Regions from separate parts of the Romboutsia sp. 1001216sp1 genome, predicted to be linked through region 2. Evidence: riboswitches for the same ligand, from Rfam matches in the RefSeq annotation. Region 2 holds a riboswitch; each other region holds the start of a gene.
The links. Region 2 has a riboswitch for cyclic di-GMP ahead of ABHC41_RS07700 (SpaA isopeptide-forming pilin-related protein). Riboswitches for the same ligand answer to the same signal wherever they lie in the genome.
Positions count from the first base shown of each region.

Region 1: it holds a riboswitch for cyclic di-GMP, as region 2 does, so the genes downstream of both, ABHC41_RS04760 (NPCBM/NEW2 domain-containing protein) here and ABHC41_RS07700 (SpaA isopeptide-forming pilin-related protein) in region 2, are expected to answer to the same signal.
Region 3: it holds a riboswitch for cyclic di-GMP, as region 2 does, so the genes downstream of both, ABHC41_RS01865 (flagellar basal body protein) here and ABHC41_RS07700 (SpaA isopeptide-forming pilin-related protein) in region 2, are expected to answer to the same signal.

Region 1 is NZ_JBDPHA010000003.1:94,469-99,324, forward strand. It holds gene ABHC41_RS04760 (NPCBM/NEW2 domain-containing protein) at 1-2,671, opposite strand, end outside; cyclic di-GMP riboswitch class I at 2,882-2,968, opposite strand; gene ABHC41_RS04765 (SagB/ThcOx family dehydrogenase) at 3,227-3,985, shown strand; gene ABHC41_RS04770 (VWA-like domain-containing protein) at 4,302-4,856, opposite strand, start outside.
Region 2 is NZ_JBDPHA010000006.1:86,981-91,836, reverse strand. It holds gene ABHC41_RS07705 (tetratricopeptide repeat protein) at 1-943, shown strand, start outside; cyclic di-GMP riboswitch class II at 1,041-1,123, shown strand; cyclic di-GMP riboswitch class II at 1,273-1,354, shown strand; cyclic di-GMP riboswitch class II at 1,506-1,587, shown strand; gene ABHC41_RS07700 (SpaA isopeptide-forming pilin-related protein) at 1,662-4,829, shown strand.
Region 3 is NZ_JBDPHA010000001.1:362,569-367,424, forward strand. It holds gene fliE (flagellar hook-basal body complex protein FliE) at 1-273, opposite strand, end outside; gene flgC (flagellar basal body rod protein FlgC) at 289-693, opposite strand; gene ABHC41_RS01865 (flagellar basal body protein) at 698-1,021, opposite strand; cyclic di-GMP riboswitch class I at 1,475-1,556, opposite strand; gene ABHC41_RS01870 (CDP-glycerol glycerophosphotransferase family protein) at 2,441-3,919, opposite strand; gene ABHC41_RS01875 (class I SAM-dependent methyltransferase) at 3,985-4,554, opposite strand; gene ABHC41_RS01880 (NTP transferase domain-containing protein) at 4,783-4,856, opposite strand, start outside.

The DNA of each region.
Region 1 (4,856 bases), on a different contig from region 2:
TCTTTAATTCATTTGTAAATAAGTTATTAACTTTATCTGAAACTATATCTCTCTTAAAGAACATTATTTCGTTTAGTGTAGCCCAGTTTTGGTTACTTTTAACCCACTTTAATTTCATTCTCTTAAATGTTGTAGGTTTGAATTTAGCTTCAACTAAACCAGAAGTACTGTCTGCTCTACCTGTAGCCACTAATTGGAAGTTATCACCTTTAGTAGCGTTAGAACCATATATCTCGAATTCCTCTAAAAATCCTTTTCTATCTGACTGTCTAGCACCATAAGCTATTCTGTCTACAGTTATAGGTTGTTTGAATTCTATAGTTACTTCATTAGACCATTCTTTATCGTTTCCTCTATTAGTCTCCCAGTAAGTGTCTACATTACCATCAACCGCGTTATTTATATGCTGTTGTAGATATTGCCCTGCATTATTACTTATACTCTTTATATTCTCGTAAGGTATTCTAAATTGTTTTACATACTCCGCATTATCCAGATGATTAAACTTCTTACTTGTAGCAACAGAACTCTCTACCTTGCCTTGTTCTATTAGAACTCTTGCATTGTATAAGTCCTCTTTAAAGTCTTCAAAGAATGGGTGTGTACTACATTCGTTCTCTAAAGCTTTTAATTTATCAACTGTATCAAACTCTTCACTTACTTTAGACATAGTATCATCAGTGAATAACCTTTGTATTTTATCTAGAGTTTGGTCTTGTTTATATAATCCGAACTCTGACGCTAAAGCCCAACCTTCATATCCTTGCTTATAAACAAACTTAACTCTTCTAGCTTGAGTTGGATTAAACTTTATAGATATAGAGTCTCCAGTTCTTGAAGCACTACCACTAGTTACTTTAGTAAATGTGTCTCCTTCACTAGTCTTAGAAGTATAGATATCGAACTTCTCTGCGAAACCTCTATCTCTCGGAGAATAATATACTATTCTATCTAAAGTTCTTATTTGGTCTAAAGTCATTATAACTTCGTTTGTATGAGTTTCGCTATTTCTAGCATCAGAATGCCAATTAGTGTTAGGATCACCATCTATAGCTTTATCTATAGTTTGATTTGACCAATGTCTACCGTTAGTAGTTATATTCTTTATATGACTATTATCTATCTTATAAGTCTTATCATACTCTGCTAACTCTGGAGTTCCAAAAGCTTTAAACTTCGAAACTTTAGCATCTGCATAAGTTACCTCGTTACCTTCTAATACAAGTTTAGCATCATCTAAATCTTCTTTGAACTTACTGTATAAAGGATGTGCCTTCGCTTCATTCTCTAAAGCAGTAAGTTTCTCTAAAGTCCCAAAATCAGGGTTTACTGTATTCTTATTACTGTCTGTAAATAGTTTATCCATTTTCTCTGATAAAGCATCTTCTTTATAGAACCTAGCTTCTGATATGAATGGTCTATTTTCATGGCACTCTTTAAATACAAACTTCAGTCTCTTAAAGTTTGTTGGGTTAAATTTAAATTGCATGAAGTCTTTAGTAACTTCTGCAGTACCGCTAGAAACTAATTTGAATGTATCCCCTTGAGAAGTTTCTGAAGCATATATTTCATACTTAGTAGGAAATCCTTTTTGATTTCCGCTTCTAGGTAATAATGCTATTCTATCAAGTTGTTCTATTTCATCAAAAGTGAATACCACTTCATTAGTGAAACCATTACCATTGCTTCTGTTTGTTTCCCAATGTGTATTAGGGTCACCATCATACATATATTCTATTTTTGTTGTAGAGTAAGTTCCACCATTTACTTGTGTATTAACGATGTGGTCTTTACCTAACATAAACTTGTCATCATAAGCTTTTTGGTTTTCAGTTCCATACCCTAATAACTTAGATACTTTAGTTTCAATAAAGTTAACCTCTTTGTTCTCTAGAACAAGTCTTGCATTATCTATATATTCTTTAAAGCTATCGCGGAATGGATGTCCTTCAGTTTCTTTCTCTAAAGTGTTTAATGCTTCAGGAGTTGCAAACTCTTTACTTACTTCATTCATGTTTGCATTAGTAAATAATCTTTCCATCTTATCTAGAATTCTATCCTCTTTATAGAACCAAAACTCTGCGGCACTTGCCCACTCGTCATGTGCTTCTACGAATTTGAATTTAACTCTCTTTGCTCTTACAGTATCAAATTTAAATTCAACCATTCCACCTGTAACTTTACTTCCTTCTATTTTTCCTGCTAGTTTAAAATCTTCACCTATTTCACTCTCTGAAACATATATCTCTGCACTAGTAGGATATCCTTTACCTTTAGCCCCGTCTTGTCTTGTAGCATAAGCTAATCTATTTATCTCGGCTATATCTTTAAACTCCACAATTACTTCATTTTTAAATTCATTTGTATTTCTAGTGTATGTTTCCCAATGTGTATTAAGTTTTCCATCTATAGCATTTTCTATCTTAGTTCCTGGGTAACTTCTTCCATTGTTTGTTATAGACTGTATCTCAACTCTATAAAGTTCATTATACTTAGCGAAGTTAGGATTGTTCTTAATTTTAAAATCACTAACTGTCATACTTTTAGAAACTTGTTCCTCTATCGCTAATGCTTTTTCCTTTATTACTTCGTTAGCAAAAACATTTAAAGTAGGTGTGCTGTTTGTTGCTATAACAGATATGGCCAATATTGATGCTATCTTTTTCTTCATAATATTCTCCCTCTTATATTATATGAATTTACAATAACTAAATATTTTACCCCAAATTTCAAAATATAGTCTTGCTATAGAGCTATAGTTGTTTTTATTAAATAAAAAACTACCCTTTATAAAGGGTAGTTGCCATCTAAAGTAAACATTATAAAACAATCTTACAATTATATCATAAGATAACTCTATAAAAACAAAGAATATCAATTCTTTGGCAACTGGCTGGCATAGTCTAATTTTACCTTAGCCCCTTTAGCTTTGCGTCGCTAGATTTCTCTAGGTTTGCTAATATGTAATTTTTAGTCATCTATATTAATTATACATAATTTTTTATAAATTAAAATAGTTTTTTTTAATTTAAAATAATTTTAATATATTTTTGAATATATTCTATTAAAGCAAATATTAATTATTACTACACAAAAATATTTATTAATTTTTATCTGTAATTAAGCTTCTAATATGAAATTTTTACCATTTAGGCTTTTTCCACTTATATTTATATATATGGTATAATAAGTGTAAAAATTTATACATTTTAATAAGGAGACATCTATGGATAAAATTGCACAAAACAGAGAATTTTTCAAAGCTGATTTTGAAATACTAAAACAGATAAAAACGGATAAACAAAAAGGAATACCCGCTCCTTCTTTCCAAAAAGAATATGATTCAAATTCTAATTTAATAGAGTTACCTCCTGTAAGCAAAGACATTTTAGTTAAACCTAACGTACTAGATTGTATAAATGATAGAAGAAGTATAAGAAAATATAGTGATGAAAAAATAAATTTATCTGAACTTTCGTATTTACTATGGGCTACTCAAGGAATCCAAACTGTAAAAGATAAATTTAGTGCCTTAAGAACTGTACCTTCTGCTGGTTGCACTCACCCATTTGAAACATATTTAATAATAAATAATGTTGATGGTTTAAAGAGTGGAGTTTACAGATATTTACCTTTAGAACATAAACTTTTATTTATAAAGACTTTAAGCAATATAGATGATGAAATAGATAAAGCAACTCCAAACCAACCTTTTGTTCAAGGTTTCGTATCTAAAAGTGCCGTTGTGTTTGCTTGGAGTTGTATTCCATATAGAAGTGAACATAGATTTAGTATAACTGCTCATAAGAAAATACTTATAGATATTGGACATGTTTGCCAGAATCTTTACATAGCATCAGAATCTCTTAATTACGGGACTTGTGCTATCGGAATATATGATCAGGATATAATTGATAATATGTTAGATTTAGATGGAGAAAATGAGTTTGTAATTTATATGGCTTGTTTAGGTAAAAAACTTTAATAAATTAGCTTAATTATTAATATAATTGTATTACTTTAAAGTAAAAATCTCAAAAATATCTTAAATTAAGATACTTTTTGAGATTTTTTAATTTTAATATTTTTAAATAAAGTATAGTATAAAGTACTTTATTTTGATATTTGACTTAATATATATGAGGTTACTTCATCAGGAGAAATATTTAAAATAATCGCAAATTATTCATTTAATAATCTTTCTGCTTCTTTCATAATATTATTATCTCCTTTAGAAATTATATTTCTCATTGAAATTTTATTATTATGTTATTAGAATAACCAGAATTTAATACATAAATTTATAAAATTGGAGCTTGGTTATTCATTGAATATCCATCATTTCTAACATCACTCATATCTAATGTATCATCTTTTATTTTAACCTTGCTAAGTTTTTTAACTGCTCCATAAGGCTCTCTTAATGAAAGTTTGTCTCCTCTTCCTGAAATAACCCATAAAATTTTATATCCTCTAGGTATTACTTGTAGCCTGTCTTCTCCTTTACCATCAGTAAAGTATACCAATAAATTAATTTTTTTATTATTAGCATATTCAAAAACTGGGCTAAATTTAGTTGATCCTCTTCTTTTAAGCCTTTCTTTTATATCTTTTACAGATTTGACTTTATACACACGTCTAATTTCATTATCACATTCTATGATTGTAATTTCATGGTTATAATTTTTTACTATATTAAGTACTTCCTTAATAGCTTGTTTAAATTCTTCATCACTAATACTTCCACTTATATCAAGTGCGACAGCTATCTCTGCTTTATGAGATCTCAACTGTCCCCTCAAATCTAATCTATTTGGCTGTCTTCTATTTCTTCTTGTTATAGTCTTCTTTTTATT
Region 2 (4,856 bases):
AGATGCTATGATATATATAATGGGTATTGATAGCCAATTTAAGTATAATGAAGAATACAGAAAATTTTTAGATGCTTTTAGCAAAAAAGTAAATATAAATATAAAAGAATATATGGGCTATATGTCTAAAAAATACTTTGATATTGGTGAGATAACTGATTCGTTAATATACTTAAAAGCTATGATAAGTATGTATCCAAATGACATAGATGGATTATATCATTATTCAATAGTTTGCCAGGAACTAGCAAAGCAGTATCAAAAAGATATGGACAAAGAAGCTATGAATAAGTTTTTATTAGAAGCCTTAGAAAAGTTGGAAATGGTTATACAATTAGATGAAAACTTTGCTTTAGCTTACTATCATTTAGGATACCATTACTACAATCAAGGTCAATATTTAAAGGCTAGAGTTATATGGGAAGAAGCACAAAAATTAGGGTTAGATGCAGACTTAATGGCAGAGGTTCAAGAAAATATAGGAAAGATGGACTTTAAAGTTCAATATGAAGAAGGTTATAATTTAGTATTCCAAGGAAAATGTGAAGAAGGACTAGAAAAATTATTACCTCTTGAACAAGATCATCCTGATTGGTGGAACTTATTATTTATGATAGGATTAGCTTATAAAAATATGGGTGAATTTGAAGAAGCTAAGAAATATTTTGAAAAAATACTTATAACTAAACCACATCAAGTAGATACAATGGTTGAACTAGGCCTTTGTGAAGCTAGTATGTTCAATATAGATAAAGCTATAGAACACTTTGAACAAGCAGCTAAAATAAAAGAAGATCCAGAAATATTATGCAATTTAGGGATGGCATATCTAAACAAAGGTGATATAGATGATGCTATATATTATATAGAAAGAGCTTATGAATTAGATCCACAAGATGAAATTACAGTGGCATGTTTAAGAGAACTTGATAAATATAGATAAAAAATAAGTTAAAATTTACTATAAAAAAATCTAAAATTGACTTTAACTAAATTAAAGGGTATAATAAATCACTGAGATTATATAATTATATTCAAAAGTTAAAATTAGGAGCGAAGAAGTATACCTTGTATATGGGCACTTGAGGTATATGGAGTTAATAGTGCAACCGACTATTCAGATAATATTTAAATATTATTCGAATAGTCTTTTTTATTTTAAGATACAAGTTTATTGATAAGACATTAATGAAAATTAAATGAAAGCTAACAATTTTATATAGCATAAATGCGAACAAATTAAAATAATTAAAAGGACATAAATACATATAAGCTAAAAATAGGAATGAAGAAGTATACCTTGTATATGGGCACTTGAGGTATATGGAGTTAATAGTGCAACCGACTATTCAGATAATAAATCATTATTATCTTGAATAGTCTTTTTTATTTTAAAATAAAAGTTTATTGATAAGACATTAATGAAAATCAAATGAAAGCTAACAATTTTATATAGCATAAATGCACACAAAGCAAAATTATTAAAAGGGCATAAATACATATAAGCTAAAAATAGGAATGAAGAAGTATACCTTGTATATGGGCACTTGAGGTATATGGAGTTAATAGTGCAACCGACTATTCAGATAATAAATCATCATTATCTTGAATAGTCTTTTTTATTTTAAAATAAAAAGATTTAAAAAGGGTGGTGAAATTTATTGAAAAATAAATACAAGTTAGGAAAAAAAATAATATCGATACTTACGTCAGTACTAATGGTTATAAATGTGTTAATTAATACACATTTTGCGTATGCTGAAGAAGTTAAGACAGATAATCAAGGGGATACAATAGAAGTATCTATAACATGTGATAAAAAAGAGATTGAGCCTGGAGAAAAATTGAATTTTAAACTAGAGTATAAGGCTAAATATGGTCCAGGGAGTATAAAACCAGGTGATACTATAGAATTTGAAATGCCTAGTTGGCTTGAAAGATTTAGCTTTAAATTCCCCCCAGAGCATTTTAAAAGTGTACAAATGGAAGGTAATAAAGTAGTAGCAACTTTTGGGGATGATGTTTATGATGCAATAGGAGGATATGTTAATGTATCAGCATATGCAGATAAAACGGAAGAAGTAGATAATCAGAAGATAGAGGTATGGGTTGATGGAAAACCAGTTACTAGCATAGAAATAGCTATAAAACCATCTAATGAAACAGAGCCTATAATAGATAGACAGATTCTTAAAACTATAAATAATTATGACCATGTAGATTCAGATGGAAATACGGTAGGAAATATATATTATCCAGTACTAGGAAAAACTCAACAATATAGAGTATATGTTAATGAGAAATTTTCAAATATATCAAATGCAGTATTAACAGATAATATGCCTGAAGGAATGGAGCTTATACCAAGTTCTGTAAATGTAATTAAAATAGAAAGAGATAGCGCAGAAACAGATGTCACAGATAGCTTAAATATAAGCAAATCATCTAATAGGCTTAGTATAAACTTTGGAAATATTAAAGATAAATATATTGTAACTTATAAGACAAAGATTACTCAAAATTTGAGTTCTTATAAGAATACAGCAGTATTTAATAAAAGCGATGGTAAGTTAAATAGTACTGTTATATTAAAACAAAAAAATGAAGCAAAAGATGTTATAAGTAAGTATAGTTATACCTCTGCTAAAAATTCAGAAGGTAAAAATGTAGCATCTATGAACGAAAATGTAAGATATAGAATAGATATTAATGAAAATAGGTCAAATCTTAAAAATGTAACTTTAAATGACTTTACACCTAAAGGAATGGAACTTTTAAAGGACAGTATAAGTATAGGTAAATACAATAAAGATGAAAGCTTTGAGTGGGTAACAGATCAATTTAAAGATAAAATAAACACTAATAATGGAAATTTAACTATAAATTTTGGAAACGTAGATGATTACTATATTGTTTGTTACGACATGAAGATTACAAATGTTGAAGATTCATACTCAAATACTGCAAAGTTATCATACAATGGAACTAGAAATAGTGTTGATGATACGGTTAAATATGAATACAATGCAGGAGCTATAAATGCTCACAAATCTGTTGATAAGACTAAATTAGAAAAAGATGATGACCAAAGTGTTGTATATTCTATAAACTTTGAGAGTTTTGGTGTATTCCAAAAGGGATATATAGATTTAGTAGATAAATTAGATCCGAACGTAAAGATCGTAAAAGTTGAAGTTCCAGATGCTTTTTCTAGTAAAATAGATAAAGCAAATAATACAGTCAATATTATCAATGATAAGGGACAAATAAATTACAAAGAAAATTTAGAAGTAAAAATATATACTGATTTTAGCAATGTAAAAGATGGAACAACTGTATCAAATATAGCTAAAATAAATGGTAATCCAAGTAATAAAGTTGAAACTAAAAAGGGATATGCTTTTGAAGCTATTAAAGTTGATAGTGAAAATAAGGAAAGTAAGCTTAGTGGAGCTATATTTAATCTAAAAGATTCTAATAAGAAAGTTATAGGAAAATTAACTAGTGATGAGAATGGATTAATTAAATCAGATGTAGATAATGTAGGAACATATTATTTACAAGAAGTAAAAGCTCCAGAGGGATATTCAGTAGATGGAAAAGACATAAAGTTTACTATAGAAAAAAGTGATATAGGAACTGTTAAAAATATAGGAACTATAACAAATGAGAAAACAAATGGAGAAGTAGAAATAAAGAAAGTAGATAAAGATAATACAAGTAAAGTGTTACCAGGAACAGAGTTTGAAATACAAACACAAGATGGGCAAAAGGTAACAACGATAATAACTGGAAAGGACGGAATAGCAAGAGCAAGTCTAAAGCCAGGAAAGTATAAAGCAGTAGAAACAAAAGCATCCAAAGGATATATATTAACAAATGAAGTACAAAACTTCGAAATAAAGTTTAATCAAAAGGAAGATGCAAAATTAGTATTTGAAAATGAGAAGCAAGAAATTCCTACTGAAAAAATTAACAATAAGTTAAATGAATCAGAGAATAAATCAAGTGGAGAAGTAGAAATAAAGAAAGTAGATAAAGATGATACAAGTAAGGTGTTACCAGGGACAGAGTTCGAAATCCAAACACAAGATGGGAAAAAGGTGACAACGATAATAACTGGAGAAGACGGTATAGCAAGAGCAACTTTAAAGCCGGGAGAATATAGAGCAGTAGAAACAAAAGCATCAGAAGGATATGTATTAACAAATGAAGTACAAAATTTTGAGATAAAGCCTAATCAAAAAGAAAATATAAAATTAGTTTTTGAAAATAAGAGGGAAGAATTGCCTGTAAAAGATACTAATAATAAGCAAAGTGAATCAGAAGATAAATATAATAATGATAATAAAGTAGTAGATGAAAAAACAAATGGAGAAGTAGAAATAAAGGAAGTTGATAAAGACAATCCAAGTAAAATGTTGCCAGGAACAGAGTTTGAAATCCAAACACAAGATGGAAAAAATGTGACAACAACAACAACTGGAAAAGACGGAACAGCTACAGTAAGTCTAGAACCAGGCAAGTATAAAGCAGTAGAAACAAAATCATCAGAAGGGTACCCATTAACAAATGAAGTACAAAATTTTGAGATAAAGTCTAATCAAAAAGAAAATGTAAAATTAGTTTTTGAAAATGAGAAAGATGAAGTGTCTGAAAAAAATACTAATAGCAAGACAAAGGAATTAGAGCATAAATATAATAATGATAATAAAGTATTAGATAAAACTACTAATACTCCTAAAACAGGAGAAGAATCTATAATAGGATATATTGCATTAGTTATATTAGCTTTAGTGGGGATTGTATTTATAAACAAGAGAAAGTAAATAAAAAAATAGTATTAGTGTATTATG
Region 3 (4,856 bases), on a different contig from region 2:
ATTTCTAATCTCAATCATAAGTTGCACTGACATTTGAGATTCTTGTGCTGATAGCATAACATCATGCATAGAAACATCTTCACCTTTTATAAGCGCTTCTATCTTTTCATTTGAATTTATAATACTATCATTTACCTTACCTATAGCATTCTTTATAACATCTTCAAATTGCTTGTCTGGCTTTTCATTTCCTTTAACTTTATATGTAGTCTTATTATTAATAGCATTAGAGAATATATCAGAATTAATATTTATATTGCTTATTCCTGTCATTTAACCACCTACTTTCTATCTACCTATCTCTAAAGCTTTAGATATCATATTTTTTTGAGCATTTAAAGTATCTACATTAGATTCGTAAGCTCTCGATGCACTTATAAGATCTGACATTTCAGCTAATAAATCTACATTTGGATATTCTACATATCCATCTTTGTCTGCATCAGGATGATTTGGTTCATATATTTTTCTGAGAGGAGATTTATCTTCTTCAATCTTTTTTGTTTTAACACCTAACATCCCTAATTTTTCATCATAATTTTCTTCAAAGCTAGCTACTTTTCTCCTATATGCTCCTCCATTTTTAGTTCTTGTAGTCTGCATATTAGCAACATTCGAAGATATTATATCCATTCTCATACGTTCTGCTGTCAGACCACTTGCACTAATTCTCATACCACTAAAAACACTCATTTATTTACCTCCCAGATATTATACTTTTTGTCATAGCGATTTTTATATTTGTAAGACTTACTAACGCATTATATTCTAATGTCGTAGCTGCTTGATTAACCTTCTCATGTTCAATATCAACGTTATTACCATCTTCTCTGACCACAGATTCCTTATCAACCTTTAACTTTATACTAGGAATTTCTAGTTTATTCTTTAAAGTATCTTCGAAACTAACATACTTTCTTTTATACCCTGGAGTATTTATGTTAGCAATATTTTCTGCAATGGCATTACTCCTTAAATGTGTAGCATCTAATCCCATTTTCATTAAATTATAGATTTCCATATTACTCTCCTCCATTAATTTTATAAATCAAAAAACCACTCTATAAAGAGTAATTTTGTATACTACATAGCATACTATCATTGCTAGAATTTGATTATTTTAGATATAAAATTAAATCAATATATTTATTATTCGTTTTCTTATATTTAATTTTCTTATCATTTTAATTATAAACTTTTACTTATTTTTTTCTATATAATTTATACTATTACATAATTTTTCCTATAATAAAAAATGTAAGATACATAATGAACTTTGATAATATAATTGAATTATTAGATTTATTAAAATATTATTTCTTCAAAAAAAAATAACTCTAAAGAGAGTTATATAATATCAGCGTCGATAAATAGAGATGCATAATTTGGACACAAACAATCAAAATAATTTATATATTATTCATAATTCTCCAAAATTATAAACCTTATATATCGAAAACAAAAACACACAGTTTTTTGCAACTGGCTAGCATAGTTTCTACTTTAGCTCCTATAGTTTTGCGTCACTAGATTTCTCTAGCTTGCCTATTTTGTTTTTCGTTCTTTTTTTACACTTTTCGACATTTTTTTCCATACACTAAATATTATAGTATAATTACCATTTAATCAAGTTTTTATTTGTATTTTCTTACTATTTTTTTTCAAACTAATATTAAAAATACATTTAAACTTATTTGTTAAATCACAAAGTGTAATTTTATTTTATATTATACGGCTGATATAATTAGAACTTTATATTTTTTATTAAAATAATACAAATTATGTATTAGACAATAAATTCTACATCACTAAAAATTTTTAACTTAAACATCCTTATTCAGATTAATTCATAAATATTATAAATTTAGATAATATTCCTATTTTTTTCAATTATGACTGTAATTTTATTTATAAATTCAAAATATTAAAACCAGAAAATTAAATACATTTATATCTATATTAGTTCCTAAAGATATTTTTGATATAAATATTGATTTAACACTCAATTATATTAATAAAATTTCTTATGATACTTATCTACCTTATTAATAAATCAAAGCTTATTATACTAACAAAATGTATAGTAAAGTTAGTTTTTACTTAGATAAATTTTATAACATTTGCAATATTAAAATTTATTCTTTCTTTAAAGAAAATTTAATATTGTGTTCATATAATATTATAAAAATTCATGATTTTGAAAAATGATTAAAGACTTTAGTAGTAATTTAACTACTTTTAATTTAGATTTATTTTATGAACTTATCGGGATATGTATAAAACTATTAATTATTATAAATACTCTTATAGTTAAAATTATATACCTGTTTTAATTAATACTTAATATTTTTAATAATAAAATACAAAAAGTCTTGTAAAAATAGTTACTTAATATAATAAGTTATTCATGACTTTTTGTATTTAATATCATTGTGAAATTTTAAAAATAATTATTTTCAATACACTGCTTTATATGTTTGTGAACTTGTTCTCCACAACTACCATCAATATTTGAAAGAACAGTATTTAGTGCATTAATTCTATTATCTTTTTTGTAATCTTTTTTATTGACTACTAAATCTATAAATTTATCTACAGTCATTTCATCTTCACCAACTATATAATTAGAAAATATATCAAATACTTTTTCATGATAGTATTCTCTGTTTAATTCTATGTCATATATTAAAACAGGTTTTCCTGTAGCCATATATTCAATTAATACAGAAGACCTATCTGTTATTAGTGCATCAGATATTTGAAAAGCTTCGTAATAACTAGGTGAATTATCAATAATTATATTTTCTGTATTTTTTGCTGAGCTTAATAACTCTTTATATCTTTTATAGCATTCTGGGGCTCTTGATTTAACATATGACAGCTCCAGTGGGTGAGGTCTATATATTAATCCATAGTTTAAATCATTTCTAATTTTATTAAAGACTTCTTCAACTTCATCTAATACTTTATCTCTTCCATTTATAACTTTCATTAAGTTTGTAGTCCATAAAAATACCTTTTTACCTTTAAATTTATTTTTATAATAGTCATTTGTAGTATTTGATTTTAGACTACTAACTAAAGCATCAAATTTAGGTGACCCAAGAGGCAATAATTTCTCTCTAGCTACCCCACTATATTCTGCAATGTCTGCAAATGCATGAGATTGTACAACAACTTTATCAAATTCTCTTGTTCCTATAAATGAGTAAAAATCTTTATAAAATGAAATTGGATAAGTACCTAATATTCCATAAGTAACATATACTAGCATATCTGTATATTTTTTTAAATTATAAGAAAAATAGTTGCTATCTACTCTAGTAGCATTATTATATTCATCATATTGATTGTGTATATATATAACATCTGGACTAATTTTTTCTAAATCAAATGTTTTATAATCAGTAATAGGTACATATTTAGGCAACATATCACCTTCATATGTAAATATAGCGTCCATATTCCCATTTCTATTATAAATTAACTTATAATATGGAATTGGTACTACATAACAATTACAATTTTCATCTTCTTTAGCTTCTTTCCAAATACTTTCAAGGCTATTCCACATAGATGCATTGTATGGCATAAAAACAATATTATATTTTTCCTTAATATTTTTATTTATAATATCTATCATATCATTTATCATATTAATAATTTCTTGGCAATCATAAAGTGTATCTGTATCTTTTGTTTTATTTAAATCTTTTAATTTTTCTAATATACTATTTGATAGATTATAAAGTCTACCGTCACATTTTTTAGCATTTTCAAAGCTATTTTTAACTGTATTAATAGCTTGTATACAAATTTCAGACATAAACTCATAGTCTGTATTTAAATTTTTAATTATATAAGAAATCCCTTCTATTGAGGTTTTTAAAATTTCTATTATTCTTTGTTTTTCATTCATTTTTAATCACACTACTTTCTATAAATCCAAGATTTAAATTGTAACTTTAGTTATAAGTTTATTGTTTAACCTCTATTTAAAATAAAATAGTGTCTCTCAGTTTCTTTGTATTGTTTTTTATCAGTTAGAAACATTTCATTTTCTATAATCTTAAATCCATTATTTATAAGAACTTTAAAAACATCTATGTATTCATCAATTGTTCTATATATAACATTATATTCACTATTTAATTCATTAGAGTAAAAATCACCTAGGGTTAATCTTTCTTTTGTAGCAATTGGTGATGCTATATATATCATAGCCTCTTTATCTAAGACTTTAAGTAAATTTTCAAAGCATATGTTAAATTCTTCATCATTTATATACATTATAAGACCTGCTAAAATTACTTTATTAAACGGGGCATTACTTTTTACAACCTCATTATCATATATATTTATAAAATCACATATTTGAAAATCATAACTATTATTACAACCTATTCTTTTTCTCGCTATATTAAGTAAATCTTCTGCAAAATCAGTACCTAAATAGTATTTACTATTTAATACTATCATTTCTGCTAATCTTCCTACTCCACAACCTATATCTAAAACTTTAGAATTTTTATCTATTTTTAATTTAGGTATTATAACCTCTTTTTCATACTCATCTAATAATTTTGCATATTCAGAATCATTATCGTTACATTTTACAGTTTTATAAGGATTATCTTCTGTGTACTTTTCTGCTCTTTTATCCCAAAATAGTTTTACACTTTTTTATTTATATTTATGTTTTCTTTATATACCCTTGTATTTTTTTTCGTCATCCCATTTCTCCTAGTTAAGGTTTGATTATAAATTCATATTTAACCGATTTTATTTGTATCCATTTTTATACCAATCTAAAGCTTTTTTATATTCATTCATATTATCTATTTCCTTTAAATTTA